DNA from 3 places in the Streptomyces sp. NPDC048671 genome. Region 1 is predicted to be linked to each of the others. Evidence: riboswitches for the same ligand, from Rfam matches in the RefSeq annotation. Region 1 holds a riboswitch; each other region holds the start of a gene.
What was found. Region 1 has a riboswitch for cyclic di-AMP ahead of ACZ6S6_RS28045 (C40 family peptidase). Riboswitches for the same ligand answer to the same signal wherever they lie in the genome.
Positions count from the first base shown of each region.

Region 2: another riboswitch for cyclic di-AMP. It lies ahead of ACZ6S6_RS36940 (C40 family peptidase); the one in region 1 lies ahead of ACZ6S6_RS28045 (C40 family peptidase).
Region 3: another riboswitch for cyclic di-AMP. It lies ahead of ACZ6S6_RS32175 (transglycosylase SLT domain-containing protein); the one in region 1 lies ahead of ACZ6S6_RS28045 (C40 family peptidase).

Region 1 covers NZ_JBVJHB010000015.1:283-7,374, forward strand. The annotation lists gene ACZ6S6_RS28035 (ATP-dependent Clp protease proteolytic subunit) at 1-590, shown strand, start outside; gene ACZ6S6_RS28040 (hypothetical protein) at 598-906, shown strand; cyclic di-AMP (ydaO/yuaA leader) riboswitch at 1,236-1,408, shown strand; gene ACZ6S6_RS28045 (C40 family peptidase) at 1,412-1,885, shown strand; gene ACZ6S6_RS28050 (LysE family translocator) at 1,920-2,573, opposite strand; gene ACZ6S6_RS28055 (LysR family transcriptional regulator) at 2,647-3,564, shown strand; gene ACZ6S6_RS28060 (ATP-binding protein) at 3,590-4,021, opposite strand; gene ACZ6S6_RS28065 (helix-turn-helix domain-containing protein) at 4,227-5,087, shown strand; gene ACZ6S6_RS28070 (DUF397 domain-containing protein) at 5,113-5,319, shown strand; gene ACZ6S6_RS28075 (8-amino-7-oxononanoate synthase) at 5,365-6,507, opposite strand; gene bioB (biotin synthase BioB) at 6,650-7,092, shown strand, end outside.
Region 2 covers NZ_JBVJHB010000030.1:12,816-19,907, forward strand. The annotation lists gene ACZ6S6_RS36930 (M23 family metallopeptidase) at 12-1,559, shown strand; gene pcrA (DNA helicase PcrA) at 1,663-4,101, opposite strand; cyclic di-AMP (ydaO/yuaA leader) riboswitch at 4,371-4,536, shown strand; gene ACZ6S6_RS36940 (C40 family peptidase) at 4,535-5,704, shown strand; gene ACZ6S6_RS36945 (hypothetical protein) at 5,815-6,168, opposite strand; gene ACZ6S6_RS36950 (C40 family peptidase) at 6,526-7,092, shown strand, end outside.
Region 3 covers NZ_JBVJHB010000019.1:51,636-58,727, reverse strand. The annotation lists gene ACZ6S6_RS32190 (GMC oxidoreductase) at 70-1,713, shown strand; gene ACZ6S6_RS32185 (carboxymuconolactone decarboxylase family protein) at 1,820-2,299, opposite strand; gene ACZ6S6_RS32180 (NAD(P)H-dependent amine dehydrogenase family protein) at 2,296-3,375, opposite strand; gene ACZ6S6_RS32175 (transglycosylase SLT domain-containing protein) at 3,544-4,476, opposite strand; cyclic di-AMP (ydaO/yuaA leader) riboswitch at 4,480-4,668, opposite strand; gene ACZ6S6_RS32170 (heme-binding beta-barrel domain-containing protein) at 5,120-5,668, opposite strand; gene ACZ6S6_RS32165 (GH25 family lysozyme) at 5,808-6,893, opposite strand; gene ACZ6S6_RS32160 (peptidoglycan DD-metalloendopeptidase family protein) at 7,046-7,092, shown strand, end outside.

The DNA.
Region 1 (7,092 bases):
GCACGTCCCAGGGGACCCGCACGCTCGACCCGTACTCCAAGCTCCTGGCCGAACGGGTCGTCTTCCTGGGCACACCGGTCGACGACGTCGCGGCCAACGACCTGGTCGCCCAGTTCATGTACCTGGAACACAACGAACCCGACCGGCCCATCCAGCTCTACATCAACTCCCCCGGCGGCTCGTTCGGGGCCATGACCGCCGTCTACGACACGATGGAGTTCCTCACCTGCGAGGTGGAGACCTTCTGCCTCGGCCAGGCGGGCGCCGCAGCGGCCGTACTGCTGGCCGCGGGAGCCCCGGGCCGGCGGCACGCGCTGCCCGGCGCACGGGTCGTGCTGCAGCAGCCGGAACTCGCCGAACCGGTGCAGGGGCAGCCGTCCGATCTGGAGATCGAGGCCCGGGAACTGGCCAGGATGCGCGAGACGCTGACGAGCATGCTGGTCCGCCACACCGGCCGCTCCGCCGAACAGGTCACCGCCGACACCGAGCGCGATCTCATCCTCGACGCCGAGGGCGCCAAGACCTATGGGCTGATCGACCACATCGTGCGGAGCCGGGGGCCCGCGCTGCCGCCGCCCGCCGCGCGGTGAACCCCCGATGCAGCCACCGGAGTTCCCGCCGCTGCCCGCCCTGACCCGCGCGGAGGGCGAGTTCATCGACCGCTATCTGCAAGTCGTCGACCAGGTGGGCCGGACCAATCCGGCCCGCGCCGACGACACCTACCGGGCCCTGCGCGCCGCGCAGGCACTCGCCTCGCACGCGGCGGCGCTGCGGGACGCGCTCACGTTGATGCACGAGCGGGGTGAAGCCCGGATCCACTCCACCACGTTGACGCGGGCGCTACGGGTACTGGACGGCGAGCGCCGCGCCGGGCGGGTCACCGTGCCGCCGGCCCAGACGAGTTGATCAACTCCCTTGCGCCGACACGCCCGACGGGTGGACCGAATTATCTCGCTCGTTCGGCGTAGGTGATACCTCGCACGAGGGACAGCTCAACTTGCGCTTCCGAGATGGACTATGGGTGAAATCTCCCCTTCCGCCGCTGGTACGGCACCGGCGGGGGAGGTCCACCGACTCCACGAATGGCCCTCTGTCCACCCGAACGGGCCAGCCGTGACGAGCCTCACATATCACCGTTTCACCTCGGAAATCCGGCGTTCGGTGAGTCAAGATCCCTGGGACGACAAGCCCCCGCCACCGCGGCGGGGCGGTCCGGGCGGACGCCGAGTCCTGCCGCTGTCCGGATGCCTGGTCGACAGGAGTGGATCGGCAGGAGTGGAGGACCCGAGCACAACGGGCCGACCGGACCTCCGGTTGTCCCTCGGGGTGAAGCCGCCTTGTGCGGCCGGGCAACTTCGCCAGCCCGAACCCGACAGGTCATCCTTCACAGGCGGCTGACGAAGGGTTGCGCATGAGTGCGCAGGTTCATGTCCCGTCTCTGCTCGGCCGGGCCGCCACGGCCTCGGCCATGACTCTCGCCGCCGTCGGCGGCACGCTGTTCGTCCCCGGCGCCGTGACCGACGCCCAGGCCGCGACTCATTCGATGAAGGCGCTCAACATCGCCGCGTCGAAGAAGGGATCGCCGTACCGGTGGGGCGCAAGCGGCCCCAGCCGTTTCGACTGTTCGGGGCTGACGCTGTACTCGTTCAAGAAGGCGGGCAAGAAGCTCCCGCGCACGGCCCAGCAGCAGTACAACAAGACCCGCCACATCTCGGCCTCGAAGCGGCAACGCGGCGATCTGGTCTTCTTCCACTCCGGCCGCAGCGTCTTCCACGTGGGCATCTACGCGGGCAGCGGCAAGATCTGGCACTCGCCGAAGACCGGCGCCGTGGTGCGGCTGGAGAAGATCTGGACGAAGAGCGTCTACTACGGGCGGGTCAGCTGACGCCGCCGCCCCGCCACCGGATCCACACCTGAGATCAGTGCAGCAGGGTGCCGGTCACCAGCACCGCCCCGAGTGCGGTGAGCGCCACGCCGCTGCCGCCCTCGATCGCGCGGGCGGTGCGCGGCCGGCGCAGCCACCGGCCCAGGCGGTCCACCAGGAGCGCCACGGCCGGAAACCAGATCAGCGCGAGCAGCACGACGATCGCGGCGAGCAGCAGTGTCCTGGGCAGCGGGTGGGCCCCGGCGGGGACGAACTGCGGAAGCAGGCTGAGGAAGAGCACCGGCGCCTTGGGGTTAAGGGCGTTGGTCAGAAAGCCCTGGCGCAGTGCGCGTCGGGTCCCGATGGCGGCCTGCCCGCCGTCCGGCCGGTCCACCGCGGCTTCGGCGGCGTGCGCCCGCCCGTCGCGGCGCCGGGCGGCGCGCAGCGCGCTGACGCCCAGGTAGAGCACGTACGCCCCGCCTAGGAGCTGAACCGTACGGAACAGCACCGGCACCGCCACCAGCACGGCGGCCAGTCCGGCGACGGCGAGCGCGGTGTGGACGAGCAGGCCCCCGGCGACGCCGAGCGCGGTCGCCACCCCCGCCGACCGCGAGGCGAGAGCGTTGCGTACGACGACGGTGAAATCCGCTCCGGGCAGCGCGACCATGGCGGCGGCGACTCCGAGGAAGGCGGTCAGTTGGGCGTCCATGGGCTCCACATTGGACCCGAACGGCCTTTAGCATGTACTTGCAATCTTGTGGGTCTGCCAAAAGGAATGCTTAATGTACGACCCGACGCGGCTCGCGGCGCTGGTGGCGGTCGCCGAGGCCGGTTCGATCACCAGGGCCGCCGCCCGCCTGGGCTACACCGCCCCCGCGCTCTCCCAGCAGCTCGCCAAGCTGGAGCGGGAGGCCGGTGCCGCGCTGCTGGTCCGGCACCACCGGGGCGCCCGTCTCACCGCCGCGGGCGAGCTGCTCGCCGGCCGGGCCCGGCGGGTCCTGGACGAGATGGACCAGGCCCGCCACGAGCTGGCCCGACTGGCCGGGCTCTCCGGCGGGCGCCTGCGCGTCGGCACCTTCACCACGGCCGGCATCCATCTGCTGCCTCCCGTGCTGAGTGCCTTCCGCCGGGCGCACCCGGATGTGGAGCTGGTCGTCACGGAGTACGAGCCGCCGGGCGGGGTCGCGGCGGTGGCGGCGGGCGAGGTCGATCTCGCGCTGACGCACGCGTACGAACCGGCCGCCGCGACGCCGCTGCCCTCGGGCGTCAGTGCCGAGCCCCTGCTGGTCGAGGAACTGGTGCTGATCACCGCCGTCGGGCAGGTCCTGGCCGACGGCAGCGGGCGGCTTCCGGTGACGGATCTGGCGGGCCGGCCGCTGATCAGCAGCGCGCCCACGCATCCGCCGCGCCGCGGGGTGGAGAACGCGCTGGCCGAGGCGGGCGCTCTGCCCGCGGTGGTCTGCGAGTCGCCGGGCTACGCGCTGGTGTGCGCCCTGGTCAGCGCGGGCATCGGGATCGCGGTGGTTCCCGAGATGGTCGCGGCGATGTCACCGACGCCGCTGTCCGTGCGGAGGCTGGAGCCCGCCGCGTTCCGCCGGACGATCTCGGTGGTGCACCGCGGTGACCGGTCGAGCGCCGCGGCGGCGACCCTGCGGGCCCTGTTGCGCAGCGGATTCGGCCGGGCCGCCGCGCCGCAGTGACCCGGACCGCGGGGCACGGGTCCGGTCAGCCCTGGACGGGGACGTTCCAGGGGAGGGCGATCCAGACGGTCTTGCCGCCCTCGGCGGTGGGTGTGACGGTCAGCCGGCCACCGTACTCCTTGGCCAGGGAGCGGATGATCACCATGCCGCGCCCATTGTCCTGCTGGACGGCGGCGGGCAGCCGCTGGGGCCAGCGGGGGTGACTGTCCGTCACCCCGAGGTACAGCTGCTCCTCGCGCTCCAGCCGTAGATCCACGGTGAAGGTGGGCGACTGGCCGAACGTGTGCTGCACCGCGTTGGTCGCGAGCTCCGAGACGATCAGCCGGATGGTGTCCGCGGCCTCGTTCCCGTCGGGCAGTCCCCATTCGGCCAGTACCCGGGCCACATACCTCCGGGCCGCGGAGACCGAGACCGGCTCGCTCGGCAGAGTGACGCTTGCCTCTTGATGGTCCGCCATGGCCGGCCGCCCCTTTCCCACCCGGAACCGACCCGCGATCGGTCCGTGCTGTGCTTCGCGCCAGATTGCCATTGATGCTGCCCTCTGTGACGACGATCCACCAAGATATGCATATATCTGTCGCTCAAAGCGGTGAACTCTTCGCTGGATACCGTGCGGGAGCGGCACACTGTCCGCTCGGCAGCGAGTGGGAGGGAGGCACCACATGCAGCACGGCCCTGCGGTGCGACGCCGCAAGCTCGGGGAGGAGCTGCGGAGTCTGCGCCATACGTCCGGACTCACCAGCCGGGAGGCCGCGCAACTGCTCGGCTGGCACCAGTCGAAGGTGAGCCGGATCGAGACGGGTGTCAGTGGGGTGCGGCCGGCGGACGTCACCCGGCTGCTGGACGCGTACGCCGTGGACGACCCGCAGTTGCGGGAGGTTCTGGAGGCGCTCGCCGGTTCGGCGGGCGGGGGCGGCGCGGGCTGGTGGCATGCCTACCGCGGCCTCATCCCGCCCCAGTACCGCGACTTCATCAGTTTGGAGTCACAGGCGCGCACCGCTCGCACGCTGGAGACCTCGGTGGTGCCTGGCCTGTTGCAGACCGCCGACTACGCACGGGCGGTGACCCGGGCCTCTCTGGACGGGCTGCCGGCCGGCCAGCTGGACTCGCTGGTGGAGGTGCGGCTCGCCCGGCAGGGGGTGCTCCGGTGCGATCCGCCGCTGAGGCTGAGCGCGGTGCTCGACGAGGCGGTGCTGAGGCGCGCGGTCGGCGGCAGGCGGGTGATGAGGGAGCAATTGCGCCATCTCGTCCGGCTGGCTCAACTTCCTCATGTGCAACTCCAGTTGCTGCCCTTCACGGTGGGCGGCTATGTCGGCCTCACCGGGCCTTTCGTTATCTTCTCATTTCCGAGCACTTCTGATCTGGATGTGGTCGTTCTTGACCATTTGACGAGTAGCCTCTACTTGGAGCGGAAAGAAGACCTTGAGGCGTACAGCTCGGCCTTCCGCACTCTGCAGGCGCACGCGCTGTCGCCGGAGCACTCGTTGGACCTGATCGCCGCGATCGACCGCGCCGGTCAGTAACTACGGACTGCCCGAGGGGGGCGTCATGTCGGATTGCCTCGCACAGAACGCGTTACGTTGGCGGCGCAGCAGCCGCAGCACGGGAATGAACAACTGCGTGGAGGCCGCGCCGTTCGGCGGCAGGCGGCTGGCCGTGCGCGACTCCAAGGACGTGTCCAGGCCACCGCTCCAGTTCTCGTCAGCGGCCTGGACCTCCTTCGTCTCCGGTCTGAGCCTCGGCTCGGTCCGCTGACGCGGCGGCGGACCGGTCACGGCGCCGGAGGACGGCCGTGCCGTCTCAGGCGTCCGGAGCGGTCCGCCGTACGGTCGCGACCGCGGTCGCGATCTGCTCGTCCGTCAGGTCTGCGCGTGCCGTCAGCCGCAGCCGGGAGATGCCGTCCGGTACCGAGGGCGGCCGGAAGCACCCGACCGCCATACCGGCCGTACGGCAGTCGGCCGCCCAGCGGACCGCGGCGTCGGCCGACGGCGCGCGTACCGAGACCACGGCCGCGTCGGGCCGTACGGCGGTCAGACCGGCCGCGGTCAGCTGTCCGTACAGCGCGGTGGCCACCGCGCGGGCCCGGCCCGCCCGCTCCGGTTCGCGGCGCAGCAGCCGCAGGCTGCCCAGGGCGGCGCCGGCGGCGGCGGGGGCGAGTCCGGTGTCGAAGATGAACGTGCGCGCGGTGTTGATCAGGTGGTCGATGACACGGGCGGGGCCGAGGACCGCGCCGCCCTGGCTGCCCAGGGACTTGGAGAGGGTGAGCGTGGCGACGACACCGTCGCCGCCCGCGAGGCCGGCGGCCGCGAGCGCGCCGCGACCGCCCTCCCCGAGCACCCCCAGACCGTGCGCGTCGTCGACGAGCAGCGCGGCGTCCTCGTCACGGCAGACCTCCGCCAGGGCGGCCAGCGGCGCGGCGTCGCCGTCGACGGAGAAGACCGAGTCGGTGACCGCCAGCGCCCTGCCGTCGTGTGCGTGCAGGGACTTGCGCACGGCGTCGGGGTCGGCGTGCGGCACGACGGCGGTCTCGGCCCGGGAGAGCCGGCAGCCGTCGACGATCGAGGCGTGATTACCGGCGTCCGACACGATCAGGGAACCCCGTCCGGTGAGCGCGGTGAGAGCGGCGAGGTTGGCCGCGTAGCCGGAGGACAGCACGAGGGCCGCCTCGAAACCGCAGAAATCGGCCAGTTCCCGTTCGAGCTCGGCGTGCAGCGCGGTGGAACCGGTGACCAGGCGGGATCCGGTGGCCCCCGCACCCCAGCGGTGCGCCGCGTCGGCCGCTGCCTCGGTCACCTCCGGGTGCCTGGTCAGGCCGAGGTAGTCGTTGCTCGCGAGATCCAGCAGTTCCGTCTCGGCGGGCCTGGGCCGGAGCGTCCGGACGAGCCCGGTGTCCGCACGGCGGCGCGCCTCGTCGTCGATCCAGTCGAACGGGGCGAACGGCATGGGCGGTCCCTTTTGTAGGCAACTCACAGACCTTAACCGGGGGCGAAGCCGGGCAGGGTGTGGCCATGCACACACCCTCACGCCTCTCTGTTGTCCGGTTCTTCCTTGGCTCGAAGGCGTGCCGTGCGTCAGGATCGTCGCCATGGACCTCCTGAACACGCTGGCGGACAAGGGACTGCGGCGCGAGCTGCCGACCCGTGAAGAAGCGCTCGCCGTACTGGCCACCCCGGACGACGATCTGCTCGACGTGGTGGCCGCGGCCGGAAAGGTGCGCCGCCAGTGGTTCGGGCGGCGCGTGAAGCTGAACTATCTGGTCAATCTGAAGTCTGGGCTCTGCCCCGAGGACTGCTCGTACTGTTCGCAGCGGCTCGGTTCCAAGGCCGAGATCCTCAAGTACACCTGGCTGAAGCCCGACGAGGCGTCGAAGGCGGCCGCCGCCGGGGTGGCGGGCGGCGCCAAGCGCGTCTGTCTGGTGGCCAGCGGCCGGGGTCCGACCGACCGGGACGTCGACCGGGTGTCGCAGACCATCGAGGCGATCAAGGAACAGAACGAGGGCGTCGAGGTCTGCGCCTGCCTCGGTCTGCT
Region 2 (7,092 bases), on a different contig from region 1:
GAGAGAAGTTGGTGAACGACCAGCACCCCCACGCCGGGTACGTCGGATATGACAGCCACTCCACGGGCGGTTTCGACAACGACCCGCTCTTCGGCTCTCTCCCCGACGGCTACGACGGTTCGTACGACACCACGCCCGGTTACACCACCCCGTACGACAGCGGGCAGGCCGGTTACAGCGGCCAGTACGACACCACCCAGTGGGACACCGGCGCACACCGGACCGCCGAGTACGACCACGCCGCCGACTACGCGGCCTACACCCCCCACCCTCAGCAGTACCAGCAGTACCCCCCGTACGCTGCGGCCCCGCAGTACGACGCGGCCCCGCAGCAGTACGACACCACCACGACCTGGGCAGCGCCCGACGGCTACGGCGCGAACATCCCCGCTCAGGGCGGCGCCCCGGACTCGTCCGGCCAGTGGGACACCTCCGGGTGGTACGCGAACGGCCAGTGGTCAAGCACCGACACAGCGGCGTACGACTCCGGTGCGTATGACGCCACCGCCTGGAACATCGGCGCCACGCCCGACCACGGGCAGCAATCGCCGCAAGATGTGACGGCGTCGAACGAGCCCGAACAGCCAGCGCAGCATCCGTACGAGACGTACGAGACGTACGAGATGCACGAGCCGTACGAGATGCACGAGCCGTACGAAACGCACGAAACGCACGAAGCGCACGAGACGTACGAGGCGCACGAAGACCACTCCCGGGAACAGGACCAGGACCCGTCTCCGTCCCCTGCCCCTGCCCCCTCCCCTGCCGACTCCCATCACCCCGCGAGCCGTCCGGTCTCCCGAGGTGGCGGCAGCCGCAGCCGCAGGCGTTCGCCCGCAAGGCGTTCCGCTCTCCTCACCGTCGCCGTTCCCTCCGCCTGCGTGATGAGCGTGGCCGGTATCGCCGCCGCCTCCGTGGGCGGAATGGGCGGCGGCGAGGAGAAGAAGGACGACACGACGACGATGGCGGCCGCCGACCCCGGCACGGTCAAGCCGGTCGCCGCCAACAACAAGCTGGACACCCAGCTCGCCAACCTCAGCGCCGACGCGGAGAACTTCGCCGACCGCGCCAGCCGCACCCAGGAGCGCATCGACCTGAAGGAGCGGCAGGCCGCCGAGAAGAAGAAGCGCATCGCGGAGGCCGCCCGCAAGGAGGCCCTGCGACCCAAGTACGTCATGCCGGTCAAGGAGCACGGTCTCAGCGCGTACTTCGGCCAGGCGGGCGTCAACTGGATGTCCGTGCACACGGGCATCGACTTCCCCGTCCAGTACGGCACCCCGGTGATGGCCGCGACCGACGGCACCGTTCACACGCAGTACAACACCGCGTACGGGAACATGGCCATCGTCACGATGGCCGACGGCACCGAGACCTGGTACTGCCACCTCAGCAGCACCCGGATCCGCTCGGGCCCGGTCAAGGCCGGCGACGTCATCGCGTACTCCGGGAGCTCCGGCAACTCGACCGGCCCGCACATGCACTTCGAGGTGCGGCCCGGCGGCGGCGCGGCGATCGACCCGCTGCCCTGGCTCCGCAGCCACAACATCGACCCGACCTGAGCCGGGCTGAACCAGACTGAACCGGACTGAACCGGGCCTGAGCTGACCCGGTCCGGTCCGGACGGACGCGGCGTCCGCCGGACCGGACCGGGCCGGACGGGCGCTACAGCTTCTGGACCGGCGCGTACCGCAGCAGCAGCTTCTTCGGCCGCTCGTCACCGAAGTCGACCGTGGCCTTCGCCTGGTCGCCGAGGCCCTCGACGGCCGTCACCGTGCCCAGACCGAACTGGTCGTGGGTGACCCGGTCTCCGACCACCAGCGTGATCGTCGGCTTGTCCGAGGTCCGCCGGGTCGCGAAGCCCGAGGGCCCGGAGCGTGCACGGGACGCGGACAGCGAGGAGGTGATGCCCGACGTCGGCCCCGCCGGAGCCCCCATCGGGCCCTTCCGCTTCCACTCCAGGTGCTGCTCCGGGATCTCCTCCAGGAACCGCGACGGCGGGTTGTACGAGGGCTGGCCCCAGGCGCTGCGCATCGCCGCCCGGGTCAGATAGAGCCGCTCGCGGGCGCGGGTGATGCCGACGTAGGCGAGCCGGCGCTCCTCCTCCAGCTCCTTGACCTGGCCCAGCGCCCGCATGTGCGGGAAGACGCCGTCCTCCATGCCGGTCAGGAAGACCACCGGGAATTCGAGGCCCTTCGCCGTGTGCAGGGTCATCAGCGTGACGACTCCGGAGCCGTCGGTGTCCTCGTCGGGGATCTGGTCGGAGTCCGCGACGAGCGCGACCCTCTCCAGGAACTCGGAGAGGGTGCCCGCGCCCTCCTCCTCGCCGCGGTCCTGCTCGAATTCGAGCGCGACGGCGGCGAGCTCCTGGAGGTTCTCGATCCGGGTCTCGTCCTGCGGGTCGGTGGAGGCCTGGAGCTCGGCGAGGTAGCCGGTCCGCTCCATGACCGCCTCCAGCACCACCGCGGGGCCCGCGCCCGACTCGACGATCGTGCGCAGCTCCTCCATCAGCGTGTTGAACCGCTTGACGGCGTTGGCTGAGCGCGCGGCCATGCCGTACGCCTCGTCGACGCGGCGCAGCGCCTGCGGGAAGGTGATCTTCTCGCGCAGCGACAGGGCGTCGATCATCGCCTCGGCCCGGTCGCCGATGCCGCGCTTGGGCACGTTCAGGATGCGGCGCAGCGGAACCGTGTCCTCGGGGTTGGAGAGGACCCGGAGGTAGGCCAGGACGTCCCGGACCTCCTTGCGCTCGTAGAAGCGCACACCGCCGACGACCTTGTAGGGCAGGCCGACCCGGATGAAGATCTCCTCGAAGACACGGGACTGCGCGTTCGTCCGGTAGAAGATCGCGACGTCGCCGGCCTTGGCGTCGCCCGCGTCGGTCAGCCGGTCGATCTCGTCGGCGACGAACTGCGCCTCGTCGTGCTCGGTGTCCGCGACGTAGCCGGTGATCCGGGCGCCGGAGCCGGCGTTGGTCCAGAGGTTCTTCGGGCGGCGGCTCGCGTTGCGCTCGATGACGGCGTTGGCGGCGGACAGGATCGTCTGGGTGGAGCGGTAGTTCTGTTCCAGCAGGATCGTGGTCGCGTCCGGGTAGTCCTCCTCGAACTGGAGGATGTTGCGGATCGTGGCGCCTCGGAAGGCGTAGATCGACTGGTCCGCGTCACCGACGACGCACAGCTCGCCGGGGGCGTCGGCGGCACCGGCCGGGCCGACCAGTTCCCGTACGAGCGTGTACTGGGCGTGGTTGGTGTCCTGGTACTCGTCGACCAGGACGTGCCGGAACCGGCGGCGGTAGTGCTCGGCGACGTCGGGGAAGGCCTGGAGCAGGTGCACCGTCGTCATGATGATGTCGTCGAAGTCCAGCGCGTTGGCCTCGCGCAGCCGGGACTGGTACATCGCGTAGGCCTGGGCGAGCGTCTTCTCGAAACCGTCCGCGGCCTGGCCGGCGAAGGTCTCCTCGTCGATCAGCTCGTTCTTGAGGTTCGACACCTTCGCCGTGAACGACTTCGGCGGGAAGCGCTTCGGGTCGAGGTCGAGATCGCGGCAGACCAGGGCCATCAGCCGCTTGGAGTCCGCGGCATCGTAGATCGAGAACGAGGACGTGAAGCCGAGCTTCTTCGACTCGCGGCGCAGGATCCGTACGCACGCGCTGTGGAAGGTCATGACCCACATGGCGTTGGCGCGGGGGCCGACGAGCTGCTCGACGCGCTCCTTCATCTCACCGGCGGCCTTGTTGGTGAACGTGATCGCCAGGATCTGGCCGGGGTGCACCCCCCGCTCGGCGAGCAGGTGGGCGATGCGGTGGGTCAGTACCCGGGTCTTGCCCGAACCGGCCCCGGCGACGATGAGCAGCGGGGACCCCGCGTGCACGACGGCGGCGCGCTGCTCGGTGTTCAGCCCGTCGAGCAGCGCGGCGGCGTCGATCACCGGGCGGTGGGCCCCGTCGCGGTAGTACGCGTCGCGGGGCGGCGGGGGCCCGTCGAACACGCCCCCGAAGAGGTCCTCCGGCACCGCTTCGGGTGCGGAGTCCTCGGGGGGCGGCGGGGGCCCTTCCTCCGTGTGCTGGAGGCCGGCCAGGAAACTGTCGTCAAAGAGGCTGCTCATCGCTGTCCGAGTCTAGGCCGCCGCACTGACACCCTGGGCTCACATGGCGAACCGCACACCTCCGCACACCTCCGCGCGGCCACCCAGAGCGATGCCGGACCCACACTGTGTGGACCGATCCCGCGCCTGACCTGCCCGCACCTCGCCCACTTCGCCAAGGTCACGAAAATGTATCGGGCATATCGAACATCAACCTTCACAGCGGCACCATGAGTTGGCTAGCGTGCACGTTCGGGCGGCCCGTACCCCCAGAGGCGAACCACGCCGAGCGGGCGTCCACGCCGAATCCTGGGCTGCCCGTACGGAGTCCGGAACCGGGGACCCACACGCAGCACCGGGGTGAATCGGTCCGAATCCCCCACCAGGACCGTAGGGCAGCCTTCCGTTACGCCCGAACCCGACAGCTAACCCGGTAGGCGGTCCACGGAAGGAGATGCAGGCCTTGGCGTCGCATCGCAAACCGCGCCCCCGGGCGCGCAGCACCAGCCCGGCCATCGGGTTCACGACGGCCGCACTCGCCTCGGTGACCCTGCTGTCCACGCAGAGCGCGCTGGCGGCCCCGGCCCCGAAGCCCGGCATCGAGGACGTCCAGAAGAAGGTCGACGACCTCTACCGACAGGCGGGCACCGCGACCCAGCACTACGACCAGGCGAAAGAGGCGTCCGCCAAGCAGCGCACCAAGGTGGACACGCTGCTGGACGACATCGCCGAGCGCGCCGACAAGCTGAACGACGCCCGCCGGACGCTCGGGAACTACGCCGCCGCCCAATACCGTGACGGGGCGCTCGCGCCGACCGCCACCTTCTTCCTGGCGAACGACCCGCAGTCGTTCTTCGACCAGACCCACCTCATGAACCGGATGGCCGCGAACCAGCAGCAGGCCGTCACTGACTTCCGTACGAAGCAGGCCGAGGCGTCCAAGAAGCGCGCCGAGGCGGTGACGAGCCTGGAGACGCTCACCGCGTCCCAGACCCGGCTGCGCACCAGCAAGCGGAACGTCCAGGACAAGCTGACCGAGGCCCGCACGCTGCTGTCGAAGCTGACCGCCGAGGAGAAGGCACGCCTCGCCGAGCTGGAGCAGAAGAAGAAGGACGAGGCCGAGCGCAAGGCGGCGGAGCTGGCGAAGAAGCAGGCCGCCGCGAAGGCCGAGGCCGACCGCAAGGCCAAGGAGTCCGGGAGCGGGAGCGGGACCGGCACGGGCACCGGGAGCGGTTCGGGCGCCGGGACGGGTTCCGGTTCGGACAGCAGCGCCACGACGAAGGCCGAGAAGGTCCTCGCGTTCGCCAGGGCCCAGATCGGCAAGCCGTACGTCTGGGGAGCGACCGGCCCGTCCTCGTACGACTGCTCGGGGCTCACCCAGGCGGCCTGGAAGGCGGCGGGGGTCAGCATTCCGCGGACCACCTGGGACCAGGTGAACGTGGGCACCCGGATCGCGACGGCGGATCTGCGGCCCGGGGACCTGGTCTTCTTCTACGACGACATCAGCCACGTCGGCATCTACAAGGGCGACGGCATGATGATCCACGCGCCGAAGCCGGGGGCGAACGTGCGCGAGGAGTCGATCTACTACATGCCGATCTACGGGAGCGTGCGGCCCGGTTAGGGGCGTTGCGGTACGGCGGGTGGCCCCTGCGGCAGCGGCCACCGCCGGCCGCTGCCCGGCCGCTGCCCGGCCCGGCCCGGTCAGGTCAGGTCAGGTCAGGTCAGGTCAGGTCAGGTCCAGAGCGTGGCGATGAAGATGTTGACGACCGTCAGTCCGCCCACCGCCGCGAAGAGGCCCTTCTCGACCTTCTCCTCGTCCCGCTTGACGTAGACGAGCCCGAGGATGACGACCAGGATCAGCAGCTTGATGCCGATCTTGACGTTGTTCACGGGGTGGTCGTCGGCCTGGTCGAGCCCGACCAGGGCGATACCGGTGACCAGCATGGTCAGCGCGCCGTGCAGCATCCCCGGCACGAAGCGCGCGGTTCCCGCCCCCATCGCCTTCATCTGGGTGAGGAAGCCCCCCAGCAGGGCGGCGATTCCGATGATGTGCAGGGCGACGAAGACATCAATGAGTACACGCATGGTTCCGCACCTTAGCCCTGGCCGTATCAGCCTTCCGCAGCCAGGTGAGGCTTACTGGACGCTTGACTGACGAATGCACCAATTGCCTGACTCTGGTGCAATTTTTCCGGTCATCCAGCAACAACACCACGCCAAATTCGGGCAATAGGCGTCATTACGACTCCTGCCCGTGCCCCGGGTTTAGCGTCCCTACCAGGTGACCGGATCACCGCCGCTCCGCACCCGGACGGCACCGTCCGGTCGCCCCGCCGAGAGATCCGGCGGCGGGCCGCTCCCCCTGTTGGTGACCCGCCGCCGGACCGGGCGGGCCCGCCGGTAGGCCCCGACGGGCAGTCGACAGGAAGGACCCCCGCCCTCGTGGCCGCGCACCGGAAACCCAAGCAGCGCCCGTACACCGGCTCTGCTGCCCGCACCGCAGCGACCCTCGCCCTCGCCGGGGCCGCGACCGCTGCCGCGCTGCCGGGATCCGCGCACGCCGACCCGACGCCCACCCCCGCGCGGGTCAAGGCCGAGGTGGACCGGCTGTACCGGGAGGCGGAGGTCGCCACCGAGCAGTACAACGGCGCGAAGGTGAAGGCGGCCGCCACCGCCGAGTCCATCGACGCGATGCGCGACGAGGCCGCCCGCAAGACCGAGCGGCTCAACGCCTCGCGCGACGCGCTGGGCGCGTACGCCGCGGCGCAGTACCGCTCCGGCGGTCTCGACCCGTCCCTCCAGCTGGCGCTCTCCTCGGACCCCGACCAGTACCTGGAGCGCGCCTCCTACGTGGAGCGGGCCGCCGCCGGCCGGGCCGACGAGGTACGTGCCGTGCAGCGCCAGGTCGCGGACGTGGCCCAGCTGCGGTCCGAGGCGGCGGGGCAGCTGGCCGAGCTCACCGCCCGCCAGGCCGACCTGAAGAAGCACCGGGCGACGGTCCGGGCCAAG
Region 3 (7,092 bases), on a different contig from region 1:
TATGTAGTGACTTCTTGCGCGAGCGCCAGTAGAACTCGTTCCCATTCGATCGAGAGTGAGGGACGTCACATGACGGACTCAAGCTTACCCGACAAGGGATCGAGCAGTGTCTCGCGTCGCAGATTCATCGCTAGAACAAGTTTCATTCTGGGGGCCGCAGCCCTCTCCGGTCAGGCCACCGCCGCCCGAGCGGCGAGCCGCACCGCGGCCACGGTGATCGGCAGCGGGGAGCACGTCCCGGTCCTGGTGATCGGCACCGGGTACGGCGGTTCCGTGGCCGCCCTGCGACTCGCCCGCGCGGGTGTCCACGTCCACATGGTCGAGATGGGCATGTCCTGGGACACTCCCGGGTCGGACGGCAAGATCTTCGCCAACACGACGAGCCCCGACGGCCGCTCGTACTGGCTCCGCACCAAGACCAAGCAGCCCCTCAGCAACTTCCTCGGCTTCCCCATCGACAGGTCGATCCCCCGCTACACCGGAATCCTGGACGCCGAGGACTTCAGCGGCATCACGGTCTACCAGGGGCGCGGCGTCGGCGGTGGCTCACTGGTCAACGGGGGTATGGCGGTCACCCCCAGGCGGGAGAACTTCGGCACCATCCTCCCCACGGTCAACACCGACGAGATGTACTCCACCTACTACCCGCGCGCCAACGCGGGCCTCGGCGTCGGCACCGTCGACCCGGCCTGGTTCGACAGCGTCGACTGCTACCAGTACGCCAGGGTCGGCCGTAAGCAGGCCCAGCGCTCCGGCTTCCCGTTCGTCTTCGTGCCGGACGTGTACGACTGGGACTACATGGAGAAGGAGGCCGCCGGCACCGTACCCAAGTCGGCACTGGACGGCGAGATCCTCTACGGCAACAACTACGGCAAGAAGTCGCTGCAGAAGACCTACCTCGCCCAGGGCATGGCGACCGGCAACGTCACCGTCTCGCCTCTGCACAAGGTGACTTCGGTGGCCCCGGCGTCGGCCGGGGGCTACACGGTCGTCATCGACCAGCTCCGCACCGACGGGAGCACCGAGGCCACCAAGACGGTGACCGCGGACAAGGTGTTCTTCGCGGCCGGCAGCGTCGGCACGAGCAAACTGCTGACCGAGCTCAAGGCCACCGGCAGGCTCCCCGGCCTCAACGAGGAGATCGGCAAGGGCTGGGGCGACAACGGCAACGTCATGTGCGGGCGTGCCAACCACCTGTGGGACCCGACCGGCGCGGTCCAGTCGAGCATCCCCTGCGGCGGCATCGACAACTGGGACGCCGGTGGCGCCTTCGCCGAAGTCGCTCCACTGCCGACCGGGATCGAGACGTTCGCCTCGTTCTATCTGTCGATCACGAAGAACCCGAACCGCGCCCAGTTCTCCTGGAACGCCGCGACGGGCAAGGTCGACCTGAACTGGCAGGCCGCGTGGAAGCAGCCCTCCATCGACATGGCCAAAACGATCTTCGACAAGATCAACGCGAAGGAGGGGACGATCTACCGCACCGACCTCTTCGGTGTGTACAAGATCTGGGGCGACCATCTCACCTACCACCCGCTCGGCGGTGCGGTGCTGGACCGGGCCACCGACAACTACGGTCGCCTGCACGGGTATTCGGGCCTATACGTGATCGACGGCTCGCTGATCCCCGGCAACACCAGCGTCAACCCGTTCGTCACCATCACGGCACTCGCCGAACGGAACATCGAGAAGATCATCGCCACCGATCTGTGACAACGGCCCGAGCGGCAGGCCGGCCGGCAGGAGGCGGCGCACCAGCCTCCTACCGGGTGCGCCCCGGGCGCGGGCGGATGCGGACGGGCCCGGGGCATCCGGCAGCTCAGTGGCCGGGCAGCACGCACACGGCGTCGAGACCGAGTACGTGGTTGAGCCGGCCGAACGCCAGCCAGGAGCCGATGCTCATGCTCAGCTCGACGATCTCGCGCTGGCTGTAGTGCGCGGTCATCCGGGTCCAGAACTCCTCGTCCAGACCGTGGTGGTCCAGGGCGTACCGCTCGGCGTACTCCGCGGCCAGCCGGGTCCGGTCGTCGAAGGCCCCCGCGGTACGCCACTCGTTCACCGCGTCGGCGAACTCCTCCTCGACCTTTTCGCCGTCCCGTTCGGTGCGCCAGTCGAGGCAGAACAGACACCCGTTGATCTGCGCGATCCGCAGCCGGGCGGCCTCGAACTCACGCAGGCCCAGCGAGGTGTGCTGGTACACCGACAGGGAGAAGTTCGCGGCGGCCATCCCGATGCCCGGGACCATGTCGCCCCATACGTAGCCGATCGGTTCCTGGCCCTCGGGGATGTCGATGATCATGGCTGCTTCCTTCCGAGTCTGCCGGCTGCGGGGCGCAGGGGGACGTCGAGTGCGTCGTAGAGTCCGGGTTCCGCGTCCACCAGCCAGTCGATGGCGTTCACCAGCCGGCCGACCGCGGTGGCGTTGCCGCCCGCCGAGCGGTTCTCGCCCTCGTCGGTGGCCTCTACCGTGACCTCGATGCGCGGACGGCCCTCGATGATCACGCGGTGGGCACCGGCGCCGTCGGGCGGCGACGGCCAGTCCGGGGCGCAGGACGGGTGGATGCGGGTGATGTGCTCGATGACGATGCGGGGCTCACCCTCGACGATGCCCTGTACCTCGAAGCGGACCGCGCCCTGGGTGCCCGCCTCGAACTCGCCCATCGTCCGGGTGGTCACCGTCGTCTCCAGCGGCCGCCGGGCCATGGTCTCGCGGATGTCGTCGAGTTCCACGCCCAGGGCCCTGGCCATCAGCCGTATCTGTCCGCCCCACACCATCGTCGGGACGGAGGCCGCGAGCATCAGCGGCTCGTACTCCATGGGGTGTCCCATGCCGATCAGGTGGCGGACCGAGTCGGGCTGGTCGTAGGTGGAGTAGTCGAAGATCTCCTGGCAGCGGATCACGTCGACCGTGGTCCCGAGTCCGCTGATCAGCAGGGGCAGTACGTCGTTGCCCCAGCCGGGGTCGACGCCGGAGACGAACAGCGAGCCGCCGCCGTCGGCGACGGCGGCCAGGACCGGTTCGCGCAGCTCCGGCGGGGCGCCCCGCTGGTCGTAGAGCGCGTACAGGGCGGGCGTGACGACCACCGCGCCCGTCCGGACGGCCCTGGTGATGTCGGCCAGCGCCTCGTCGGGGCGGATGTCCCCGGAGGCCGCGTACACCACCGCGCCGGGAGCGGTGGCCAGCACCGCGTCGATGTCGTCGGTCGCCGCGACGCCCAGATCGCGGCCGGTCCCGGCGAGGTCGCCCGCGTCGCGGCCCACCTTGCCGGGATCATGAACAAGTACGTGCGCCAGCTTCAGGGCCGGATGGGCCTCGACGGCGCGGATGGCCGCGCGGCCGACATTGCCGGTACCCCAGACCACCGTGGAAATCATGCGGCGGAGGGTAGCGCGCGGGATGAAAGGTTCATAGTGCCATCGCCCACCCGGTTGGCGAGGGCGGCCGGGGCAGGCGCAAAGGGGTGGGAAGGAGCCGCTCGGCTCCTTCCCACCCCTGCGCCCGGCTCCTCCCGAGGGCGGAGGCGCGGTATGTCAGCAGGCCCGTCAGTAGGCCCCGAAGACGTTGTCGATCGAGCCGTACGTGGCCGCGGCGTAGTTGCACGCCGCGGTGATGTTGGCGACGGGGTCGAGGATGTCCATCGAGGTACCGGCCACGTGGTAGGCGTCGAAGGTGGGCTGGATCACCTGGAGGAGACCCTTGGACGGGGTGCCGGCGGCGGCGTTCGAGTCCCAGTTGTTGACGATCTGCGGGTTGCCCGAGGACTCGCGGATGACGTTGCGGTAGATGCCGTCGTAGCTCCCGGGGATGCCGTTCTGGGCCATCACGGCCAGCGACTCCTTGATCCAGCCGTCGAGGTCGGCGGTGTACGCCGTCGCGGCCTGTGCCGGGGCGGTGGCGGCGGTCTCCTCCGCGATGGGCGTGGCCGTCCGCTGGGAACGGTCGGCACGGTCGGTCCCCTCGGCCCGGTCGGACGACTGCGAGGCGTCGGCCGCGGACTCGGCCGAAGGCTCGGCTGCGGGCTTGGACTCAGCTGCGGGCTCGGACTCGGTCGCGGGCTTTGCCTTCGATTCGGCGGTGGGGGCCGCCTTGGGCGCGACGGCCGCGGACTTGGCGCCGATGGTCAGCTTGAGGCCCGGGTGAATCAGATCGGGGTTTCCACCGACCGCACTCCGGTTGTCCTTGTAGAGCTGCTCCCAGCCGCCGCTGAGCGAATACCCACGGGCGATCTTGGAAAGCGAATCACCGGAGATCACGGAATAGACGGTGGACTCCGCCTTGCTGACGGCAATTCCCTTGGCAGCAAGGGAAGTCGGGGCCGCCGCCTTTTCTGCGACGACAGCGTGTGCCGGTGCGGCAGAAGCCGATCCGGCCCCGATCAGGGGGAGCGCGAGAACGGCTCCGCCCGTGCTCACGGCGATGAAACCGCGGGTCAGGGAGGTGGACTTGGAACGACGGTGCTTACCCATGATGGGCATGGCTCTTTTCCTCTCCGCCGCCTGCGAGGTGAGCTGTCGGGTTCGGACTGGAGATGTCCGGCCGCACGTGATGGCGACTTCACCCCTAGCCGCTCCGGATACCGGACCGGCGGCAAACCTGGGTCCCCCGCTCCTGCCGTACGTGAGTGGGTCGGGTTACCGGACGGCGGCAGGATTCGGCGTTCCATCCGGATTGACGGTGACCGTAAGCGAGAAACACCGAGCGAAACAAGCCCTGAATTCGAGATCCCAATTGATTCGCAAGATCAATTAAAGGAAATGCTCACCATCAGACCTTCACGAGGAAGTCAACTTTCTTGGCACAACAGGGAACCGAAGCCGGACGCCCCGCGTCCGAGGCCGGAAGAGTGACGCTGACCACTGAGCCCGAAAAGGGTGATTTGCTCAACATTCATCACCTTTGGGCGACAAAAAAGGGACCCTTGATAGTAATTAGTAGCGAATCAGATTAATGGTTCAATCAGGACATCTTGACGACCTCCGCCAGGGCCCACCCCCGGCAGGAAGGTCGGATCGGTTCATCATTAATGATGGATCTAAATAGATGAACTATGGCGTGATGCGCCCGAGGACGCTCACGGCCCGGTTGCGGGACGTCCCGACACGGGCCGGCGGACACGGCCTAACTTCCGCCCTCGCGTCGGAGCCGCGCCGAAAGGTGGTGCTGGAGCGGCTGGCCGACGGCCGCGAGGTCATGGACGAATTCGAGCGTGCCGTCGTCCGTCAGGGTGTAGCGGCGACGGGTGGCGCTGACCTCCTTGGCGGTGGGAGCGAGAGCGACCTGATGAGTGGCGAGGTCGGCCGCGCCGTCGGCCGCACGGCCGGTCAGGATCTCGGCGATACCGGTGGGCTGGGTGATCAGCGCCTCGACGCGCCCGTCCGGCTGCATCCGCCACCAGCCGCTCTCCCGGGCCGACGGCCGCAGCGGGGCGCCTTCCGCGTCGATCAGCCAGGCGCGCGCCTCGTAGTGGAGGAAGGGCCGCCCGTCGTGACTGAAGGTCACCTCCTGCGCGTACCGGAACTCCTCGGCGAGCGTCGGATACTCACCGCGGCCCTGCCCGGTCCAGGTGCCCAGGAACCCGGTCAGCGGTGCGAGCAGCGCGTGCGGGGCAGGCGCTTCGTCCGGCCCATTCGCGTCGGGATACGGGTGCTTCCGGAGGGGGTCGAACATCTTGCGCGCTCCTGAGTCGGGGATGGTGCCGGTGATGGCGGCGGTGGCGATGGTGTCGGCTCGCAGCCTAGGGCCACGGGATGCGAGTGCGCCGCTTCCACGCCTTCACTCCATCTCGGATGCCCTGCGGGAGTGCGGGTCAGTTCCAGCGGTCCTGGTTGATGAAGTGGCTGAAGCCGCGCCAGGAGTTGGGTCCCATCTCGCCGTCGATGGGGCCGGTGTAGCCGTTCTGGGCGGCGAGTCGTTGGAGAGCGGCCCAGGTGTTCGTGCCGGGGACCCCGTCGATGGGTCCGGTGTAGCCCCAGTTCCGCAGGTTCCGCTGGAGCGCGGCATAGGTATTGGCTCCGGGGACCCCGTCGATCGGGCCGGTGTAACCCGACTCGATCCGCAGCCAGTTCTGCGTCCGCTGCCACATCACCGGACCGGGGACACCATCCTGCTCCGTCGACGACTTCGGCAGCCCACCACCGGACGGCGGCGGGCCGGTCGGCTCGGTGAGGTCGAACGCCCAGGAGCGGGCGCGGCTGAGGTCGACGGGGGACGCGCCGCCGGTGGAGCCCACGGACGTGTACTGATGGGCGGCCCAGTCGGGGTAGTGGCCGCCGAGGTCAGGTGCGCCGGGCCAGGTGCCGTCGTTGGCCCCCCAGGAGGCCGCCCACAGGTGGGCGCCGGCGGCGACGGTGGCGGTCCAGGTGCCCGCGCGCAGTGCGCCTGTGCTGATGTAGAACCAGGGCACGTAGCTTCCGACGCGTTCGCGTACCCGGTTGAACCAGGCGGACACATCGGCGTCGTTCCACAGACGGGTGGAGTCGTCGAGCACCTCGACGTCCAGCGCGAGCACGTCACCGACGCGGTAGTCGTGGAGGTGGTCCACGAAGTAGTCGGCCGCGGCGGTGGGGCTGAGGAAGTCTCCCGACATCCAGTAGTGGCCCACCCGCAGTCCCGCGGCGCGGGCGCCGTCGATGTGGCCGGGATACGAGGACGAGGTGTAGGGGCCCTCGGTGAGCTGGCATCCGCCGGCCTTGACGATGACGAACTGCCGTCCCTCCGCGGCGGCGCGGGCGTAGTCGATGCCGAGCTGGTTGTTCGAGACGTCCAGGCCCTCCAGGTCGGCCGCCTGGGCGCGGGGCGGGCCGGCGGCGGTCGCGGCACCGGCGGCCGTGAGTATCCCGGCCGGGGTCAGGGCCGTCGCCACGGCGGCGCGAATCAGGTCTCTCCTGCGCATGTTTCCTCCGGTTAGGGGGTGGGGCCCCAGCAGTGGACGTGCCGTGTGCCCGTCGGGGTGTGTCATGTGCTTATCAAAATCTATGCGCGTAGGTTACCGTGGCTCCGCCTCGCTCTGGCAAGTCAAGTCGTAGTAACGACAAGGGAGTTGACGTGCACAAGAACCAAGGGACCGATGACGGCCAGGGGGTTCGGCCGCG